2 regions of the Mesorhizobium sp. L-8-10 genome follow, and region 2 is predicted to be linked to the other one. Evidence: riboswitches for the same ligand, from Rfam matches in the RefSeq annotation. Region 2 holds a riboswitch; the other holds the start of a gene.

Region 1 (10,890 bases), 2.3 Mb from region 2:
GTCCTGATCGCCCTCACCACCCATGGCGAAGGGCGCGTGAAGTCATTGCTTGCCGGTGGGCGCGACGTCGCCTTGTCGGCCCTGTTTCGCGCCGCCGGGCTGGCGCCCGCCATGCACGACGTCATCCTGTGCGCCCTGAAGGTCTGGCGGGAAGTCGCGAACGGCAAGCGTTTGGCCGGCGCCCAGGAGGTTTCGCGGCTGATGCTCGAACAACTCGGCGGGCAAGCGGCAGACGGGGATCTCGCTCGCCTGCTGAGGTCAATTCACCTCGACGCGCTGCGCGCCAATGCGCGCAGCCATGCCCTGGCGATCTCTGCGGCCTGACGACCACGTCAAGCTGCGTGTCAGATGTCGAGTTCCTCGGTTTCGGCGAACTCGGCACGTTCCTGAATGAACCGGAAGCGCGCTTCGGGCTTGGTTCCCATCAAGGCGTCGACGGCCGACTTCGTTGCGGATTCTTCGTCGAGCACCTCGACCCGAAGCAGCGTGCGCCTCTTCGGGTCCATCGTGGTCTCCTTGAGCTGTGACGCCATCATCTCGCCGAGACCCTTGAAGCGACCGATCTCGACTTTGCCGCGGCCCGTGAACTCCGTTCTGAGGAGTTCGTCCTTGTGGGCATCGTTGCGCGCATAGGCCACCTTGCCGCCCTGTCTGATGCTGTATAGCGGCGGCACCGCCATATAGAGATGGCCGCCGCGGATGAGCTGCGGCATCTCCTGATAGAAGAAGGTGATCAGCAGCGAGGCTATGTGCGCGCCGTCGACGTCGGCGTCGGTCATGATGATCACGCGGTCGTAGCGCAGATCCTCTTCGCGGTATTTCGAGCGCGTGCCGCAGCCGAGCGCCTGGATGAGGTCGCCGATCAGCTGGTTTCCGGAGAGCTTGTCCTGACCGGCGCTGGCGACGTTGAGGATCTTGCCGCGCAGGGGGAGTACGGCCTGCGACTGCCGATCGCGAGCCTGCTTGGCGGAGCCGCCGGCCGAGTCGCCCTCGACGATGAAAAGTTCCGCGCCGGCCGCCGCGTTCTGCGTGCAGTCGGCCAGCTTTCCCGGCAAACGGAGCTTGCGCACCGCCGATTTGCGGCTGACCTCCTTCTCCTGGCGCCGCCGCACGCGCTCGTCGGCGCGCGCGATCACCCAGTCGAGCAGTTTCGAGGCTTCCTGCGGATTGTCGGCCAGCCAATGGTCGAAGGGATCGCGGATCGCCTGTTCGACGATGCGAACGGCCTCGATGGTGGCGAGCCTATCCTTGGTCTGGCCCACGAATTCCGGCTCGCGGATGAAGACGGAAAGCATGCCCGCCGCCGAGATCATCACATCTTCGGAGGTGACGATCGAGGCGCGCTTGTTGCCGGTCAGTTCGGCATATGCCTTCAGGCCGCGCGTCAGGACGTTGCGGAAGCCCGTCTCGTGCGTGCCGCCTTCATGAGTGGGAATGGTGTTGCAGTAGGAGTTCAGGAAACCGTCGCCGCCATACCAGGTCACCGCCCATTCGAGGGAGCCGTGGCCGCCCTGCTTGTCGCTCTTGCCGGCGAAGATCTCGCGCGTGACCTGGAAGTCGTCGCCCAGCGATGCGGCGAGATAGTCCTTCAGCCCGCCCGGGAAGTGGAAGGCCGCCTTGGCGGGAGTCGGGTCCTTTTCCTTGATCAGCGAGGGATCACACGACCAGCGGATCTCGACGCCGCCGAAGAGATACGCCTTCGAGCGCGCCATGCGGTAGATGCGCGCCGGCTCGAAGGCCGCACCCTTGCCGAAAATCTCGGCATCGGGATGGAAGCGGACCCTGGTGCCGCGCCTGTTGTGAATCTCACCCAGGCTTTCCAGTCCGCCTTGCGGGATGCCACGCGAAAACCGCTGCCGGTAAAGCTGACGGCCGCGTGCCACCTCGACCTCAAGATAGTCGGAGAGAGCGTTGACCACCGATACGCCAACGCCATGCAGGCCGCCCGAAGTCTCATAGACCTTGGAATCAAACTTTCCGCCGGCGTGAAGCGTCGTCATGATGACTTCGAGTGCCGACTTGTTCTTGAACTTGGGATGCGGATCGACCGGAATGCCGCGGCCGTTGTCGGTAACGGTGAGGTAGCCATCCGCGTCCAGTTCGACCTCGATGAATGTGGCATGGCCGGCCACTGCCTCGTCCATCGAGTTGTCGATCACCTCGGCGAAGAGGTGGTGCAGCGCCTTTTCGTCGGTGCCGCCGATATACATGCCGGGGCGGCGCCGGACCGGCTCCAGCCCTTCAAGCACTTCGATGTGGCTGGCGTCATAGCCCTCACTGCCGTCGCGGGCAGCCGGCGGGCGCTTTGCTGTTGCGGCCGCACGCACGATCGGATCCACTGGACGCGTCTGAGTCCGTGCCGGCTGGGGCGTGCTGTCGAGTTTGGAAAAGAGATCGTCGCGGTCGTCCAAGGGCGTCTCTCAGTTGCGAATCGCTCCACGATACTGCCACGCTTTGCAGGCGGAGCGACAGAGGTTCCCGTTCCGTTCAGGAGTTTGGGCCGTAGCCCTACGATGTCCGGTGCGATGTTTCAATAACCCAGAGTCCGGATTTCAAAGCAATTTTGAACCCTCGAGGTTCCCGTTTCCTTAAGGAACGGCGTCTTTCCGGATAACTTTCGGCCGGCGTCGATCCGACGCCGGCCGAATGTTGGAAGGGCCGAGGCCGATTTCGAGGTCAACTCGCCAGCGCCTCGATCGGGGGGCAGGAGCAGACGAGGTTGCGGTCGCCGCCGACATTGTCGACGCGCGAAACCGGCGGCCAGTATTTCGCCGCGGCATCGGCGTTGCCACTGGGATATGCGGCGACCATGCGCGAATAAGGGTGATCCCAGGCATCGGCCAAAGCCTCCGTCGCCGTGTGCGGCGCGTTGACCAGCGGATTGTCGGTCCTCGGCCATTCGCCCTTGGCCACCCGCTCGGCTTCGCGCGCGATCGATATCATCGCCTCGCAGAACCGGTCGATCTCCTTCTTCGGCTCCGATTCGGTCGGCTCGACCATTAGCGTGCCCGCCACCGGCCAGGACATGGTCGGCGCATGAAAACCGTAGTCGATCAGTCGCTTGGCGACGTCTTCTACAGTGACACCTGCAGTGTCCTTGAGGAAGCGCGTGTCCAGGATGCATTCATGGGCGACGCGCCCGTTGTGGCCCTTGTAGAGCACGGGGAAAAAGCCGTTGAGCCGCTCGGCGATGTAATTGGCGTTGAGGATCGCGGTCTCCGTCGCCTGCTTAAGGCCCGATGCGCCCATCATCCTGATATACATCCAGGTGATCGGCAGGATCGACGCGCTGCCATAGGGTGCCGCCGACACGGCATGGCTGGTGTCGCCCGACACGTGGCCGGGCAGGAACGGCTGCAGGTGGGACTTTACGCCGATCGGCCCGATGCCGGGGCCGCCGCCGCCATGCGGGATGCAGAAGGTCTTGTGCAGGTTCATATGGCAGACATCGGCGCCCAGATCGCCCGGCCGCGCCAGTCCGACCAGAGCATTGAGGTTTGCGCCGTCGAGATAGACCTGTCCACCACGATCGTGGACGGTGGCGCAGATCTCCCGCACACCCTCCTCGAAGACACCGTGCGTCGACGGATAGGTGATCATCAGGGCTGCGAGCTTGTCGGCATGCGATTCCGCCTTGGCCTTCAGGTCTACGCGGTCGATGTCTCCCGCTTCGGTGCATTTCACGACCACGACGCTCATCCCCGCCATGCTCGCGCTCGCCGGGTTGGTGCCGTGAGCCGAAGACGGGATGAGGCAGACATTGCGATGACCTTCGCCGCGCGACTGGTGGTAGCGACGGATCGCCAGCAGCCCGGCATATTCGCCCTGGCTTCCGGCGTTCGGCTGCAGCGACACCCCGTCGAAACCGGTGATCTCGCCCAGCCAGCGCTCGAGATCGCCGATCACGGCTCGGTAGCCGGTCGAATGGCCGGCGGGCGCGAAGGGATGCAGATTGGCCACACTTGTCCAGCTCACCGGCATCATCTCGGCGGCCGCATTGAGCTTCATCGTGCAGGAGCCGAGCGGGATCATGGCGCGGTCGAGCGCAAGATCCTTGTCGGCCAGCCTCCGCAGGAAACGCATCATGTCCGTTTCCGAGCGGTTTTCGTGGAAGACCGGCTGCGACAGGAAGTTCTTGTCCCGTGCCTTGCCTGGCAGCGTCTCGCCTGCAGTGCCGACCACCTTGGCGCCCAACAGGGCCACGATCGCCTCGAGGTCGGCCTCGGTCGAGGTCTCGTCGAAATTGACAGCGAGCCTGTCGGCGTCGATCACCCGAAGCAGGCGACCGCCTTCCTCGGCGGCCGCAGCGATCTCCTTCGCCTTGCCGGGGACGGAGACAGTCACCGTATCGAAGAACCGGGTTCCCGCCAGCGTCAGCCCGGCCTCCTTCAACGAGGCGGCCAAGCGCGACGCAAGCGTCTGCACCCGCCGGGCGATCGCCTGCAATCCCTGCGGGCCGTGCCAGATGGCATAGGAAACGGCCATATTGGCCAGCAGCGCCTGCGCCGTGCAGATATTCGACGTCGCCTTGTCGCGGCGTATGTGCTGCTCGCGCGTCTGCAGGGCTAGGCGATAGCCCGGCCGGCCATGGGCGTCGGTCGACTGGCCGACGAGGCGGCCTGGCATCAGCCGGGTGAGCTTGTCGGCGACGGCGCAATAGGCGGCGTGCGGTCCGCCGAAGCCGATCGGCACGCCGAAACGCTGCATCGAGCCGACGGCGATGTCGGCGCCGAGTTTCGCGGGCGCCTCCGTCAGCGTCAGCGCCAGCGGATCGGCAACGAAGATGACCACGGCGCCAGCAGCCTTCGCTTTGGCGATCATTGCCGATTGGTCGTGATAGACGCCTGAAGTGTCCGGCCACGGCACGATGAGAGCCGCCGTGTTTTCGCCGATCGTCTCGGCGCCGATCCTGATGCCGAGCGGTTCGGCGCGGGTCTGGACGACGTCGAGCGTCTGCGGATGCAGAGCCCCGGCCACGACGACATCGGCCCGTTTCTCGCGGTGATGCCGCCAGGCGATGCCGACGGCCTCGGCCGCAGCCGTCGCCTCATCGAGCAGCGAGGCGGACGCGACCGGCAGCCCGGTCAGCTCGGTTACGAGCGTCTGGAAATGGAACAGCAGCTCGAGCCGGCCCTGGCTGATTTCGGATTGATAGGGAGTGTAGGCCGTATACCAGGCCGGATTCTCGAAGAGATTGCGCTGGATCACCGGCGGCACTTGGACGCCGTGATAACCCAGGCCGATGAAGCTCTTCAGGACCGTGTTGCCGCTCATCTTGGCGGCCAGTTCGGCCAGCGCCTCGGCCTCGGTCGCCGGACCCGGCAGGTCGAGCGCGCGGCCAAGGCGGATCGATTTCGGCACAGCCTGGGCAATGAGGGTTTCGATCGAGGGCAGGCCGAGCGTGGTCAGCATGGCCCTTACGTCGCCGGGGCCCGGTCCGATGTGCCGGCCAGCGAATGTGGATGCGTTGTCGGTCATGGTTTCCTTCCTCAGCCGACGATGGCCTTGTAGCCGGCTTCGTCGAGCAGGCCGGCAAGCTGGCTTGCGTCGGCCAGCTTCATCTTCCAGAGCCAGCCGTCGCCGGTCGGAGCCGAGTTGACGAGCGCGGGATCCGCCGACAGGGCGGTGTTCGCCTCGACGATCTCGCCGTCGACGGGTGCGTAAACGTCGGAAGCCGCCTTCACGGACTCCACGACCACGGCCGTGTCGCCCTTCTTCACGACACGTCCTGCCTCGGGGAGTTCGACGAAGACGAGGTCGCCGAGCTGTTCCTGGGCATAGTCGGTGATGCCAACCGTCGCCACCCCGCCCTCGACGCGGATCCATTCGTGGTCTTCGGTGTAGTAGGTCGTCGCCATGGAATTCATCCTTTGCGGTAGCGATGCGGCGTGAAGGGAAGGGGGTGGATGTCGACGGGAATGCGCTGGCCCCGCACCTCAGCGTAGAGACGGGTGCCCGGCTTGGCGAGCGGCGCCGCGACGTAACCCATGGCGACCGGGCTGCCCGCCGAAGGGCCGAAACCGCCAGAGGTGACGAAGCCGGCAACCTTGCCGTCCCCGTCGATCAGGCTGGTCCCTGCACGCACCGGCTGCCGGCCCTCGGCCTTGAGACCAACGCGCTTGCGCGATGGTCCGGCGGCCAGGACGGCGCGCAGCGCCGCGGCCCCGACAAAAGCACCGGTCTCGCGGACCTGCTTCGGGATGGCCCACATGAGACCGGCACTTGCGGGGTCGAACTCTTCGGTGATGTCCTGACCGTGTAGGCAGAGCCCGGCCTCCAGCCGCAAGCTGTCGCGGGCGGCGAGCCCGATCCACATCACCCGTTCGTCCTCGAAGAGCTTCGCGACCAGCGGACGGGCGTCCTGCTCCGGCAGCCCGATCTCGAAGCCGTCCTCGCCTGTGTAACCGGAGCGGCTCATGAACCAATCCGCCCTGGGTTCGACGCCCGTCATGAAGGTCAGCCCCCTTGACTCGACACCGGCACGGGCGAGCACCGCTTCGGCTTCGGGCCCCTGTATCGCGAGAAAGACCCGGTCGAGCGGTTTGATCGTGACGTCGAAAGCGGCGGCGAGGCTGCGCAGATGCTTTTCGTCGGTCGCCGCGTTGCCGGCGTTGGCAACGACCATGAAGCGGTGCTCTCCGAGTCGGGTGACGATCAGGTCGTCGATGATCCCCGCCTTGTCGTTGAGGAGGAAGGTATACTTCGACTGCGATGTCGCCAGAGCCGCGGCGTCGAGTGGGCAGGCGCGATCGAGCAGGCCCACCGCGCCGCTGCCTGAAACCTCGAACAGCTTCATATGGGAAATGTCGAAGAGCCCGACATGTTCGCGTGTGTGAAGGTGCTCCTTCATCACGCCGGCGGGGTAGGTGATCGGCATATGCCAGCCGGCGAACGCGCCGAAACGCGCATTTGCCGCGGCATGCAGACCCTCGAGAGGAAGATGGCTTAGATCGGTGCCCGTCAATTGCTTCTCCAGAACAGCACTGAAACGGCCGCCCAATGCAGCCGGTTCGTGCCCCTCTGTCTGAAGCCTGAGAGACTCGCGCAACCGGAACCCTGTCGGCGGCGCTTACACCTTCGGCGCGGAGCTCTCGCCCCGACTTTCCAGAGTTGTCTTACCCGTCAACGGTTCTTTTGCCTGAGAGATTTCGGGCGATTTCCCCTTCGGCGGCAAACGAACGTTGCTCTCTCCCGCAGACCGGCAGGGCCGAAGCCCTCGACGAGTCGGGACGCTAGACCAAGGCGACGGATTTGTCACCTCCCAACCACGCCAAATCGACGCGACCCCAAATGGCGCCGACGCCGCTGATGGCGGTTCTCCCGCTGCGTGGCGCATGCAGGCCGAAGGCGAGTGTTCAAGGCTGCTGCCCCAGCGAGACCGCCAGATTGACTGCGGCCGCGACCAGCACCGTGTTGAAGAAGAACGAGGCGATGCCATGGAGCAGGGTGAGCTTGCGCATCGCCTTGGTGGTGACCTCCGTGTCGGATGTCTGGGCCGTCATACCGATCACGAAAGCGAAATAGAGGAAATCGAAGCCCTCCGGGTCCTTCGTATGCGGGAAGTCGAGGCCGCGCCGGGGAAACGGTTCGTCTGGCGTCGCGCCGCCGGTCCTTTCCTCCGGCTCCCAATATTTATGGGCATAGTGCAGCGCGGCCATCGTATGGATGGTCAACCAGGCCAGCCAGACGGCGATGAAGGAGAAGCCGAGCAGCCATGGCGCCACAACCGGGTCGCGTTCGCTGTTGATCACCACGAAAAGGATGACCAGTGAACCGGCCGCCACGAGGATGGTGCCGATGCTGACGCCGAGGAGGATCCAGAACGGTTCATCCGCCTCGGCAGCGTGTCTTTTCAGGAAGCTGGCGGTGAGGCGGGGAACCTTCATGCCGCTGAGGAGGAGATAGACGAGGAAGAATGTGTTCGCCGCGGCGACCGCTACGAGATTCCACGGGAGACGATACGCCGTGGCCAGCACGAGGATGCCGCAGATGGCCGCCGAATAGAACGGAAGGTGGCGTCGAGAGTGCCAGACCATGCTCATGTCACGCCGTCCGCCCACTTCATCCGCATGGCCTCAGGTCTGCGGCAAGTTCGTCAGCATAGCACGCCTTCGGCCGCCCGACAGTCCGGTCAGGCCGCGGCCTTTACCGCTCGCCGCGCCATCTGATCGAGCGCGCCGAGGAAGCGCGAGCGGTCTTCGCGGGAGAAGCCGGCATTGTGACCCTTGATCTCCCCGGTCTCGCGAAGATGTTGCTTCAGATCACGCATCGCGACCGCCATGCCAATCGTCTCGGGTGTGAACGGCCGCCCGGTCGGCCCGAGCACGTGGGCGCCGAGGGCCACGGCACGTGCAGCAAGCGGGATATCGGCCGTCACGACGATGTCGTTGGGCTTGGCGTGTTCGGCGATCCAGTCGTCCGCGGCATCGGCCCCCTTGGACACGACGACATTGCGGATCATTGGATCGCGCGAGGGCCGCAACCCGCCATTGGACACGAAGGTGACGACGAGCCCGAGCCGCTCGGCCACTCGCGTCACCTCGTCCTTGACGGGGCAGGCGTCGGCATCGACATAGATCGCCGGCGCCTGGACGGAATCGGGATGGTCCATCAGCCGATCGGCCGGGTTCCTAGTACACCACGACGCTTCTGATCGATTTGCCCTCGTGCATGAGGTCGAAGCCGGTGTTGATCTCGTCGAGCGTCAGCGTGTGGGTGATCATCGGGTCGATCTCGATCTTGCCGTCCATGTACCAGTCGACGATCTTCGGCACGTCGGTGCGGCCGCGCGCGCCGCCGAAGGCGGTGCCCTTCCACACCCGGCCGGTGACCAGCTGGAACGGCCGCGTCGAAATCTCCTGGCCGGCGCCGGCGACGCCGATGATGATCGACTGGCCCCAGCCGCGATGCGACGCCTCGAGGGCCTGGCGCATCACCTTGACGTTGCCGGTGCAGTCGAAGGTGTAGTCGGCGCCGCCGATCTGGTCGGCGCCGCGCCTGGTCAGGTTGACGAGATAGGGCACGATGTCGCCCTCGACCTCCGTCGGATTGACGAAATGCGTCATGCCGAAGCGCTCGCCCCAGGCCTTCTTGTCGTCGTTGAGGTCGACGCCGATGATCATGTCGGCGCCGGCCAGCCGCAGCCCCTGGATGACGTTGAGGCCGATGCCGCCCAGGCCGAAGACGATCGCGGTGGCGCCTTCCTCGACCCTGGCGGTGTTGATGACGGCGCCGATGCCGGTGGTGACGCCGCAGCCGATGTAGCAGATCTTGTCGAACGGCGCGTCGGGATTGACCTTGGCCAGCGCGATCTCCGGCAGCACGGTGAAGTTGGAGAAGGTGGAGCAGCCCATGTAGTGGAACACCTTGTCCTTGCCGATCGAGAAGCGGCTGGTGCCGTCGGGCATCAGGCCCTGGCCCTGGGTGGTGCGGATGGCGGTGCACAGATTGGTCTTGCGCGACAGGCAGGACGGACATTGCCGGCATTCGGGCGTGTAGAGCGGAATGACATGGTCGCCCTTCTTCAGGCTGGTCACCCCCTTGCCGACATCGACGACGATGCCGGCGCCCTCATGGCCGAGAATGGCCGGGAAGATGCCCTCGGGGTCGGCGCCGGACAAGGTGAACTCGTCGGTGTGGCAGATGCCGGTCGCCTTGACCTCGACCAGCACCTCGCCCTCGCGCGGCCCGTCAAGGTCGACCTCCATGATTTCGAGCGGCTTTCCGGCAGCGACGGCAACGGCGGCGCGGGTCTTCATCGACATGTCTCCAAGCGCAGAAATAGACGCTCAAACTTTCAGGTTTCGATAGCGCAATCAACCCGGTATCGGCCTTGAGACAGCACTCGAGCGCAGTTCCCTGGATAACGATGTCTCAGCGGAAATCCGGCCCGAGCCGCGGATTTGCGCGCTTGAGCGTGCCGCGCGAACTCCATAAAAGAGTGGGGAAAGCCGGAGGAAGAACGCCCGCATGTTCAAGAAGATACTGATCGCCAACCGGGGCGAGATCGCCTGCCGTGTGATCAAGACCGCCAGGAAGATGGGAATCGCGACCGTGGCGGTCTTCTCCGACGCCGACCGGGACGCCATGCATGTGGAGATGGCCGACGAAGCGGTGCATATCGGACCGGCCGCCGCGGCCCAGAGTTATCTCGTCGCCGAGAAGATCATCGAGGCCTGCAAGCAGACCGGCGCGCAAGCGGTTCATCCCGGTTACGGTTTCCTTTCCGAACGTGCTTCCTTCTGCGCCGCGCTGGAAAAGCAGGGAATCGTCTTTATCGGTCCGAAACCCAAGGCCATCGAGGCGATGGGCGACAAGATCGAATCGAAGAAGTTTGCCAATGCCGCCGAGGTGAATACTGTCCCGGGTTTCCTCGGCGTCATCGAGGACGCCGATCATGCGGAGACGATCGCCGGCGAGATCGGCTACCCCGTGATGATCAAAGCCTCGGCCGGAGGTGGCGGCAAAGGCATGCGCATCGCCTGGAACGAGGCGGAGGTGCGCGACGGCTTCGACAGGGCGCGCTCGGAAGCAAAAAGCTCCTTCGGCGACGACCGCGTGTTCATCGAGAAGTTCGTAGTCGAGCCGCGCCACATCGAAATCCAGGTGCTGGCCGATTCGCAAGGCAACGCCATCTATCTCGGCGAACGCGAATGCTCGATCCAACGCCGCAACCAGAAGGTCGTGGAGGAGGCGCCGTCGCCCTTCCTCGACGAGAGGACGCGCAAGGCCATGGGTGAACAAGCCGTGGCGCTCGCCAGGGCCGTCGACTACCAGAGCGCCGGAACGGTCGAGTTCATCGTCGACAAGGACCGCAATTTCTACTTCCTCGAGATGAACACCCGCCTGCAGGTCGAGCATCCCGTCACGGAGCTCGTCACAGGCGTGGAT
Region 2 (10,890 bases):
GGCGTCGCTGGTGCTCGGCGTGCTGATCATCATCCCGATCGGCGGCGCCGACATGCCGGTGGTGGTGTCGATGCTGAACTCCTATTCGGGCTGGGCGGCGGCCGGCATCGGCTTCACGCTGGGCAACCTGGCGCTGATCATCACCGGGGCGCTGGTCGGCTCGTCGGGCGCGATCCTCAGCTACATCATGTGCAAGGGCATGAACCGCTCCTTCATCTCGGTGATCCTCGGCGGCTTCGGCGGCGAGGCGGCGGCGGTCGCCGACGACGGCATCGAGCGCACGGTGAAGCAGGGGTCGGCCGACGACGCGGCCTATCTGATGATGAACGCGCAGAAGGTGATCATCGTGCCGGGCTACGGCATGGCGGTGGCGCAGGCCCAGCACGCGCTGCGCGAGATGGCCGACAAGCTGAAGGCGGCCGGCGTCGAGGTCAAATACGCCATCCATCCGGTGGCCGGCCGCATGCCGGGCCACATGAACGTGCTTTTGGCCGAGGCCAATGTGCCTTACGACGAGGTGTTCGAGCTGGAGGACATCAACTCAGAGTTCGCGCAGGCCGACGTCGCCTATGTGATCGGCGCCAACGACGTGACCAACCCGGCGGCGCGCGACGACAAGGCGAGCCCGATCTACGGCATGCCGATCCTCGACGTCGACAAGGCGCGCACCTGCCTGTTCGTCAAGCGCTCGCTGGGCTCCGGCTATGCCGGCATCGACAACACGCTGTTCTACAAGGACGGCACCATGATGCTCTTGGGCGACGCCAAGAAGATGACCGAAGAGATCGTCAAGGCCTTCGACCACTGAGCCGAACGACCATCCCATCCACAGCCAGACGAAAAAGCCCGGCCGAAACGCCGGGCTTTTTCGTTAGCGTCCGCGACCGGACACCAAACCGGAATCAACCACCGTCGCCCGGCAGTTCGTCCGGAGCGGAGAGGTGGCGCTCGAAACGTTCGAGCAGCGTATGCATATCCTTGCGCGCCGCGGCGAATGCCTGGGATTGTGCCCTTTCGGCCATGTCGGCCTTGTAGGCTTCCAATGACGGGAAGCGGCATTCCCAGCGGGTGTCGGGCCCAGCGCCCTCCAGCTTGACATAGATCCGCCCCGGCTCGAGCCCGAGTTCCCGGCGAATGGCGGATGCCTTGCGCCGCTGGGCAAGCACTGCCGCGGCCTGGCCTTCCCTGGCGAAATAGTTGGTCGTCTCGACGATCATAGCCTTCTCCTCCCGGTTCTCCGATGTCTCTGGCGCGAGCCGCGCACGATGCCGCTTTCAACCCTTGACGACCACAAAATATGATCATAAACTGTGATCACAGTAGATGATCGCAGCTTAGCGCATCACGCTGCAGGTCACAATCGCAAAGGTGTGCTCTTGCCTACGATCAAGTCCATCGAAACACTGATTGTCCAACTGCCCACCCGGCGCGAGCACAAATGGGCCGGCCTGACGGAAGTCATCGGCCGCTATGTGATGGTGCGGATGACGGACAGCGACGGTCGCGTCGGCTGGGGTGAGGCGCCGGCGCTCAAGGACTGGGGCGGCGAGTTCGGACGTTATTTCGGCGAATCGGCGCTGATCACCCGTTCCGTCATCGATACCTATCTGGCCCCGGCGGTCATCGGGCTGGATCTCGGCAACTTCGCCGAACTGCATGCCAGGATGGATGCGATCATCCGCGGCTATCCCTATTCGAAGGCCGCCGTCGAGTTCGCTACCTATGATCTCACGGGCCGCTGGCTGAATGTGCCGGTCCACACGCTGCTCGGCGGCAAGGCGCGCGATCGCGTGCCGGTCACCCATTCGATCGGCCTGATCTCGATCGAGGAGGCGCGTGCCGAGGTGGCCAGGCTGGTCACGGAAGGCGTGAAGACGATCAAGGTCAAGATCGGCGTCGATCCCGATCGAGACGTCGCCATGGTCAACGCCGTCCGCGAGGTCGCGGGCGAGGCGGTCGAGATCTGCGTCGACGCCAACGAAGGCTACAAGACGCCGGGCGAGGCGGTCCAGACCGTGCGCAGGATGGAGAAGAACCGGCTCAAATATGTCGAGCAGCCGGTCATGGGCATTGAGCGCATAGCCGAGGTCGGGCGCCGGATCGACGCGCCGGTTATGGCCGACGAGTCGGCCTGGAACGCGCATGACGCCGTGCAGATCATCCAGTCGGGAGGAATCCAGATCGTCTCGATCTACACGACCAAGTCGGGCGGCCTCTACAAGGCCATGGAGGTCGGGGCCGTGTGCCGTGCCGCCGGCATCATCTGCAACGTCAACGGCTCCATCGAGACGGGTGTCGGCAATCTGGCCAATGTGCAGCTCGCAGCCGCATCGCCCGCCGTCACGCTCTCCTGCGTCATTCCCGTCTCGACACCGGCCGAGGCGCAGCGCGGCCAGGTCGGCGGCATCTACTACAAGGACGACCTGCTGGCCGAGCCCATGCAATTCGTCGACGGTGCCATCGTGGTCCCCTCCGGCCCCGGCATGGGCATCGAGGTGGATCTCGGCAAGATCGAAAAATACCGCGTGCGCGATTGAACGCGGCACGGATATCAGGAGAGGAACAATCATGCGGGCAGAAATCGTCGCGAAACAGGTGAAGGCAATGGCGCAGCATGGGCTCGACGCCATGATCTGCTCGTCGCCGGAGAACTTCGCCTATACGACCGGCTTCGTCGTGCCGTCACAGCCGCTCATCCGCCATCGCCATGCCATGACGATCGTCACCGCGGATGGCCGTGAAGCGCTCTTCGGCGTCGACATGGAGGCCTCGACCATCAAGCGGCGCCAGCCCGACGTGCCGACGCGCATCTGGGCGGAATTCTCCGACGATCCGATGCTGGTGCTCGCCGATCAGCTGGAGGGCCTCGGCCTTGCCAAGGGGCGCATTGGGCTCGAAATGGACTACCTGCCGGCGGGCGACTTCGCGCGGCTCGCCGCGGCGATGCCCAGCGCCAGATTCGAGCATTCTGAACCGATCCTAGCCAGGTTGCGCCAGATCAAGACGATTGAGGAGATCGCGCTTCTGCGCCGGCTGTCGCGGATCGCAGACCAGGCCATCACCGACACGCTCGCCGTGGTGGACGAGGGCGATTCCGAGATGGACATTGCCGGTCATCTGACGCGCAATGTCTATTCGCTGGGCGCTGACCACTTCAAGTTGCTCATCGTCGCCACGGGTGAACGCAGCGTGCTTCCCAATGTTGGTCCTTCGGAGCGTGTGCTGAAGCGCGGCGACGTCTGCCGCGTCGAGATATTCTCCGTCATCAACGGCTATCAGGCCGGTGTCTGCCGCACCGCGATCGTCGGTGAGGCGCCCCCCATGGCCGATAAGATCTGGGCTCATCTGGTCGAATGCAAATATGAGATCATGGAGAAGGTGAAACCGGGCGCAAGCTGCCGGACGATCTACGACGCCTTCATCGCGAAGCTCGCCAAGCTGAACCTGCCGCCGATCTCCTTCGTCGGGCACGGCATCGGGCTGCACCTGCACGAGGATCCGTATCTCGGCCTGACCCCGGTCCTGGGCAAGCCAGGCAGCGATGCGCCGCTGGAGGAGAACATGGTGCTCGGATTCGAACCTCTCTGCTATGACACCGGCTACGGCTTCGGCATGCAGAACAAGGACATGCTGCTCGTCACCGCGACCGGATCGGAGCTGCTTTCCGACTATGCCGACACCGATCGCCTGATCCCGACGGGCACCGCCGGCAAGGCGGCAGCGCGTCACGTGGCCTGAGGGCTGCAGGCGGTTCAAAAGAGAATCGGCGGCCAGGGCTTTTCCGCGCCCGCCGCCGGCGACGACCCACGGTCGGACCGGTGGGAAGCAGATGGAATGCAGGCCCGTGGACGAGTGAATGACTATGCGCACACTGATCAAAGACTTGAACTTCGCCTTCACGGTCGACAAGAACGACACGGTCCTGCGCGGCGCCAGCATGGTCGTCGAGAATGACCGCATCGCCGATATTGGGCCGGCGGCGGACGTCGCGGCGCGCCACAACTCGACCGTCTTCGACAAGGTGATCGACGGCAGGATGCTCGGTATCTGCCCGGGTTTCGTGGACAGCCACGTCCATCTGTCCGAAACGCTGTCGCGGGCGGTCTTCCCCGACAACCTCAACACGCGCGCCTGGGTCTTCCATTGGGCGAAGCCCTTTTATGCCCATATCACGGAAGAGGACGAATATTGGGGGGCGCTACTCGGCATCACCGAGATGCTGCGCTGCGGCACGACCTGCTTCCTCGACATGGGTTCCCAGTATGACCCCGGCATCGTGATCCGGGCCATGGAGCAGACCGGCATCCGCGGGATCACCGGCCGCCACGCCGCCGACAATCCGCCGGCGGAACTGCCGCGCGGCTGGACCCGGGAAATGGCCGAACATCATTTCTTCCCGGATGCGGAAACCGCGCTGAAGGTCCTTGAGGATTGCGTCAGGCGCTACAACGGATCGCTCGAGGGCCGTGCCCGCTGCTGGGTCAATATCGAAGGCAAGGAGCCATGCACCCTGGAGTTGCATGTCGGCGCGGTGAAGCTGGCAGAGAAGCTCGGCGTCGGCACCACCTACCACCTCGCCACGTCGATCGAGGAAGCCAAGGTCTGCGAAAGCAAATATGGCTGCTGGCCCATTACCCGGATCGATCGGGCCGGCGGCATTGGGAAGAACCTCGTCATCGCCCATGGTGCGGCGGTCTCGGACGAAGAGGTCCGGCTGCTCGCCGAACGTGGCGCCAGCGTGGCCTTCTGCCCGTGCTCGTCCTTCAAGCTCGGCAAGGGCGCGACGGCGATCGGCAAATATCCTGAGATGGTCAAGGCCGGCGTCAAGGTCGGGCTCGGAACAGACGGCGTGTCGGCGGCAGGCAATATGAACCTCATGCGGCAGATGCTCGTCGTCGCAGGCATGTTCAAGGATGCCCGCATGCAGCCCGATATCTTTACCGCGAGGCAGGCGTTGCGGGCCGCGACGATCGAAGGCGCCCAGGCACTGATGTGGGATGACGAGATCGGTTCGCTCGAGATCGGCAAGAAGGCGGACTTCATCCTGTTCGATCTCGACCATGTCGAATGGACGCCTTTCTACGATCCGCTCCAGGCGCTGGTCTTCTCGGCTTCGACCGCATCGATCACGCAGACCTGGGTCGACGGCAAGGTGCTTTACGCCGACGGCAAGGTGCAGGGCGTCGACGAGGTGCATATCCGTCGCAAGGCGCGCGAACTGGCTGCCGCGGCGATCAAGCGTGCCGGTTTGCACGAGGAGGGCGTCGAGACCACCACGACGCTCTACGACGAAGGCAACTGACGTTGGCGCATTTCCGCTTTCCCCGAATCGCGCAAACGCTCTAACTCTTTGTTCTCACGCAATTCCGGACGCAAAACCGCTGCGCACTTTTGCTGGAATTGCTCTGGGCGCCTCCGCGGCAGAGGTTGCGGGGGCGCCGGTCGAACGGTAGAAACATATCGCGTTCAAGAGGCTGCATGGGAGAGATCGGCCGCAGATGGCCGGCGCCGACGGAGCAACCCCCCAGGAAACTCTCAGGCAAAGAAGACCATGCAGTTGAACGATCTGGAGAGTGGCATTTCGAGTGCCCACCGAAGGGGAAAGCCGCGCCGGCGCGGTTAAGCTCTCAGGTACAGCGACAGATTGGGGATGAACCGCGGGTCTCGGCCCGCTCCCAACTTTGATCGCGGAGAATGAAATGCCCCATATCGCCGTCATCGGCGCCGGCATCACCGGCGTCACCACCGCCTATGCCCTCCTGGAACGTGGCTATGCCGTCACCGTCATCGACCGCCAGCGTTACGCGGGGATGGAAACCTCCTTCGCCAATGGCGGCCAGCTCTCGGCGAGCAATGCGGAGGTTTGGAACCACTGGTCGACGCTGCTCAAGGGCATCAAATGGATGATGCGGCGCGACGCGCCGCTGCTCATGAACCCGGCGCCCACCTGGCACAAATATGCCTGGCTTGCGGAATTCGTCTCCAACATCCTGAACTACCGCTCCAACACGGTGGAGACCACGCGGCTGGCGATTGCCGCGCGCGAGCATCTGTTCGGCATCGCCGCGCGCGAGAACATCGACTTCGACCATGTCCGGCGCGGTATCCTCCACATCTACTGGGACAAGCCGAGTTTCCAGCACGCGCTGACGGTCAATACGATGCTGGTCGAAGGCGGGCTCGACCGGCACCCCGTCTCCGCCGCCGAGGTCAAGTCGATCGAACCGGCGTTGCATGGCGATTTCTACGGCGGTTTCTATACGCCGTCGGATTCGACCGGCGACATCCACAAATTCACCTTCGGGCTCGCCAAGGCCTGCGAGCGGCGGGGCGCGCGCTTCATCTTCGACGCAGATGTCGAGCGCGTTGAGCGGAAGGGGCGCTTTCGCATCGACTATCGGAGCGGGACCCTGGGAGAGGGTGAGCCGCATGCCGGCACGGTGGAGACCGACGGCGTCGTGATCTGCGCAGGCTCTGCCAGCCGGCGCTTCGCGGCCATGCTCGGCGATCGTGTCAATGTCTATCCCGTGAAAGGCTATTCGATCACCGTCCATCTCGACGAGGAGCGCAGTCGGCAGGCGGCCCCGTGGGTCAGCCTGCTCGACGATCGCGCCAAGATCGTCACCAGCCGCCTCGGGACCGGGCGCTTCCGGGTCGCCGGCACCGCTGAGTTCAACGGCATGAACCGGGACATCCGGCACGACCGGGTCAAGCCGCTGGTCGACTGGACGCGGATGCTGTTCCCTGATGTCGACACCAATCGCGTGGTGCCCTGGGCCGGTCTGCGGCCGATGATGCCCAATATGATGCCGCGGGTCGGCAAAGGCCGGCAGCCGGGCGTCTTCTACAACACTGGTCACGGTCATCTCGGTTGGACGCTCTCGGCCGCGACCGCCCAGATGGTGGCCGAGTGCATCGCCGGCGAGTTCGGCGTCGACGCGGCCATCGCGGCCTGACGGAAGAAGGGCATGCACATGTTCACTCAAGCCTATGTCGAGACTGCCGGCCTGAAGGTCGCGCGCGAGCTGCGTGACTTCGTGGAGACGGAGGCGCTGCCGGGGACGGGCGTCGAGGCGGCGGCCTTCTGGCAGGCGTTTGCGGCGATCGTGCACGATCTGGCGCCGAAGAACCGGGCGCTGCTGGCCAGGCGCGACGCGCTGCAGGAGAAGATCGACGGCTGGTACCGGGAGCATGGCGCCCCCGCCGACATGGACGCCTACAAGGCCTTCCTGTCCGGGATCGGCTATCTGGTGCCGGAAGGGCCGGCCTTCACCGTCACCACCCAGAATGTCGATCCCGAGATCGCTTCGGTCGCCGGGCCGCAGCTCGTCGTGCCGGTCATGAATGCGCGCTATGCGTTGAACGCCGCCAATGCCCGCTGGGGTTCGCTCTACGATGCGCTCTACGGCACCGATGCCATCCCCGAGACCGACGGCGCGGAGAAAGGCAAGGGCTACAATCCCAAACGCGGCGCCAGGGTGATCCAATGGGCGCGCAATTTCCTGAACGAGGCCGTGCCGCTCGCCGGTGCACCCTGGCAGGAGGCCCGCGGCTTTGCGGTCAAGGGCGGCGCGCTTGTCGTGTCGCTCGACGGCGGCCGCACGGCGGGGCTGAAGAAGCCCGAACAGTTTGCCGGTTATCTCGGCGAAGCGTCCGCCCCCGGCCAGATCCTGCTGCGCAACAACGGCATCCATGTCGAGGTGCTGATCGACGCCGGCTCCGCCATCGGCAGGGACGATCCGGCCCATATCGCCGATGTGTGGCTGGAATCGGCGATCACCACGATCATGGACTGCGAGGATTCGGTCGCCGCCGTCGACGCCGCCGACAAGGTGGTGGTCTACCGCAACTGGCTCGGCCTGATGAAGGGCGACCTTGCTGAAGAAGTGGCCAAGGCCGGCAAGACCTTCACCCGCACGCTCAATCCCGATCGCGACTACACCGGACCCGACGGCTCGCGCTTTACGCTGCGCTGCCGTTCGCTGATGCTGGTCAGGAATGTCGGCCACCTGATGGGCAATCCGGCCATTCTCGACGGCGACGGCAACGAGGTGCCGGAAGGCATCATGGATGCCATGATCACCAGCCTGATCGCGCTGCACGACGTCGGCCCTGCCGGCCGCCGCAAGAACTCGCCGGCCGGCTCGGTCTACATCGTCAAGCCGAAGATGCACGGGCCCGACGAGGTGGCCTTCGCGGTGGAGATCTTCGGCCGGGTCGAGGCCGCGCTTGGGATGGCGCCCAACACGCTGAAGATGGGCATCATGGACGAGGAACGGCGCACCACGGTCAACCTGAAGGAGTGCATCCGCGCGGCAAGCGAGCGGGTGGTGTTCATCAACACCGGTTTCCTCGACCGCACCGGCGACGAGATCCACACCTCGATGGAGGCCGGGCCGATGATCCGCAAGGGCGACATGAAGCAGGCGGCGTGGATTGCCGCCTATGAGGCGTGGAACGTCGACATCGGGCTGGACTGCGGGCTGTCGGGCCATGCCCAGATCGGCAAGGGCATGTGGGCGATGCCGGACCTGATGGCGGCGATGCTGGAGCAGAAGATCGCCCACCCCCGGGCCGGCGCCAACACCGCCTGGGTGCCGTCGCCGACGGCGGCGACGCTGCATGCCACGCATTACCACAAGGTCGACGTCAAGACGGTGCAGGCGGGACTGCGGAACAGGGCCCGGGCGAAACTCGACGACATCCTGTCGGTGCCGGTGGCGGCGCGGCCGAACTGGACGGCCGACGAGATCCAGCTCGAGCTCGACAACAACGCGCAGGGCATCCTGGGTTATGTGGTGCGCTGGATCGACCAGGGCGTGGGCTGCTCGAAGGTCCCCGACATCAACGATGTCGGGCTGATGGAGGACCGCGCGACGCTGCGCATCTCGTCCCAGCACATCGCCAACTGGCTGCATCACGGCGTGTGCGGCAAGGACCAGGTGCTGGCGACGCTGAAGCGCATGGCGGCGGTCGTCGACCGGCAGAATGCCGGCGACCCGCTCTACCGGCCGATGGCGCCCGACTTCGACGCCTCGATCGCCTTCCAGGCCGCATGCGACCTCGTCTTCGAGGGCCGCGTCCAGCCCAGCGGATACACCGAGCCGGTGCTGCACAGGAGAAGGCTGGAGCTTAAGGCGAGCTGATCTCAGGAAAGGAACAGACGTGACCAGTCTTACTCTCGCAAAGGCAAACGAAATCATCGAGCGGGCTTTCGCCAAGGCCAGGGAGGCCTCGTTGAAGCCGCTCTCCGTCGCGGTTCTCGATCCCGGCGGCCATCTCGTCGCCTTCCAGAAGCAGGATGGTTCTTCGATGCTGCGCTTCGAGATCGCCACGGGCAAGGCTTACGGCGCTCTTGCCGTCGGGGCGGGCTCCCGCTGGCTCAACAACGCCGCGATCGAGCGACCGCATTTCGTGCAGGCGCTCTCCGGCGTCTCCGGCGGCCGCATCGTGCCGGTGCCGGGTGGCGTTCTCATCCGGTCTACCGACGGTGTTCTGCTCGGCGCCGTCGGCATCACCGGCGACACATCCGACAATGACGAGATGTGCGCGGTGGCAGGAATCGAAAGCGCAGGCTTCGTGGCCGTCGCTGGCTAGTCCAGAGGTGGATTCTTCAGCTTGACAATTCTATATGTGATCATAAAGTGTGATCAAATTTTACGGCAATGAGCGCGACGCAAGCCTGCGGAAGGGAGCCTCCCGGAACCTGCGTTGCAAGGCTCAGCCACGTTGCCGTGCTTCGGACCTCGGAGGAGAAAATGAAGGTTGCGATACTCGGGGCAGGGGCGGGCGGTGCCGCATCCGTCGCCGAACTGGTCCAGGCCGGGCACGATGTGCATTTCTGGGCGCGATCGGCCGAAACGCTTGAGCCCCATATCAAGCTGGGCGGCGTCGCCTTCGAGGGCAAGCTCGGGGAAGGCATCGCAAAGCCGACGCTGATCACCACGGATCTGAAGGCCGCGATCGGGGGCGTCGACGTCGCCGTGGTGGTACTTCCGACCTTCTCGCATTCGGCGATCGCCGGTGCGCTTGCCGCAGCCGGCTGGCCGTCCGAAAGGCCCGTGGTGCTCAACCCTGGCCACACTGGCGGCGCCCTCGAATTCGCCGAGACCTTCTCGCGTTCCGGCAGGGCCGCGCCGCCGGTGGTCGAGTTCTCCACCCTGGCCTATGTCGCCCGCAAGTATCGCCCCGATGGCGTCACCGTCAGCGGCCGCGCCAAGCAGTTGAAGGCGGCCGCGCTCAAGGGCGGAGCCGGAGCGATCGAGATGGCTGCGAAGCTCTATCCCGGCCTGACGCCCGTCGCCGACGTGATCGCCTCCGACCTCTCCAACGTCAACATGGTGCTGCATCCGCCGGGTGCGGTACTGGCCGCCGCCTGGGTGGAGGCGACCGGGGGCGAGTTCACCTTCTATGTCGATGCCATGACCCCGGGCGTCGCACGGATCATGCGGCAACTGGACGACGAAAGGCTCGCCGTCGCCAAGGCTTTCGGCCACGATCTTCCAAACCTCGTCGAGGAGATGAAGCTGCTCGGCACCGTCGAGGCCGACGTCGTCGACACCGCGGATTTCCGCGCCGCGATCTCCGGCGGCGAAGCCAACAAGCGCATCAAGGGTCCGGATTCGCTCGAATACCGGTACTACAAGGAAGATTTCGGCCACGGGCTGCTGCCTTTCCTCGAATTCGCTCGAATAGCTGAGGTCGATACGCCTGTGGCGAAGTCCCTCTACAGGCTCGCCCAGATCGCCGTCGGTACCGACTATCGCAAGGGTGGGCGCACGGCGGAGGCGATGGGCATCGCCGGCCTGACGAAAGATCGGCTGATCGAGAAGGTGAGGGCGCAATGAGCTGGGAGGATCTTGTCATTGCCGTCGTCGCAGGTGACGCGCG

Evidence for each region. A riboswitch is a leader RNA that binds a small molecule or an ion and turns the genes downstream of it on or off. The one in region 2 is predicted to bind glycine.
Region 1: linked by a shared signal. The riboswitch ahead of gcvT (glycine cleavage system aminomethyltransferase GcvT) and the one ahead of JN280_RS13460 (D-amino acid dehydrogenase) in region 2 are both predicted to bind glycine.

The regions. Positions count from the first base shown of each region.
Region 1 is NZ_AP023263.1:5,208,908-5,219,797, reverse strand. It holds gene JN280_RS24175 (DUF2336 domain-containing protein) at 1-324, shown strand, start outside; gene parE (DNA topoisomerase IV subunit B) at 345-2,411, opposite strand; gene gcvP (aminomethyl-transferring glycine dehydrogenase) at 2,677-5,478, opposite strand; gene gcvH (glycine cleavage system protein GcvH) at 5,490-5,858, opposite strand; gene gcvT (glycine cleavage system aminomethyltransferase GcvT) at 5,864-6,964, opposite strand; glycine riboswitch at 7,117-7,204, opposite strand; gene JN280_RS24150 (DUF1345 domain-containing protein) at 7,356-8,036, opposite strand; gene JN280_RS24145 (YaiI/YqxD family protein) at 8,132-8,611, opposite strand; gene JN280_RS24140 (S-(hydroxymethyl)glutathione dehydrogenase/class III alcohol dehydrogenase) at 8,631-9,758, opposite strand; gene JN280_RS24135 (acetyl-CoA carboxylase biotin carboxylase subunit) at 9,970-10,890, shown strand, end outside.
Region 2 is NZ_AP023263.1:2,887,838-2,898,727, forward strand. It holds gene JN280_RS13435 (NAD(P)(+) transhydrogenase (Re/Si-specific) subunit beta) at 1-808, shown strand, start outside; gene JN280_RS13440 (hypothetical protein) at 903-1,217, opposite strand; gene JN280_RS13445 (mandelate racemase/muconate lactonizing enzyme family protein) at 1,371-2,537, shown strand; gene JN280_RS13450 (M24 family metallopeptidase) at 2,569-3,738, shown strand; gene JN280_RS13455 (amidohydrolase family protein) at 3,857-5,302, shown strand; glycine riboswitch at 5,470-5,562, shown strand; gene JN280_RS13460 (D-amino acid dehydrogenase) at 5,700-6,956, shown strand; gene JN280_RS13465 (malate synthase G) at 6,969-9,146, shown strand; gene JN280_RS13470 (GlcG/HbpS family heme-binding protein) at 9,166-9,597, shown strand; gene JN280_RS13475 (NAD/NADP octopine/nopaline dehydrogenase family protein) at 9,759-10,847, shown strand; gene JN280_RS13480 (dipicolinate synthase subunit DpsA) at 10,844-10,890, shown strand, end outside.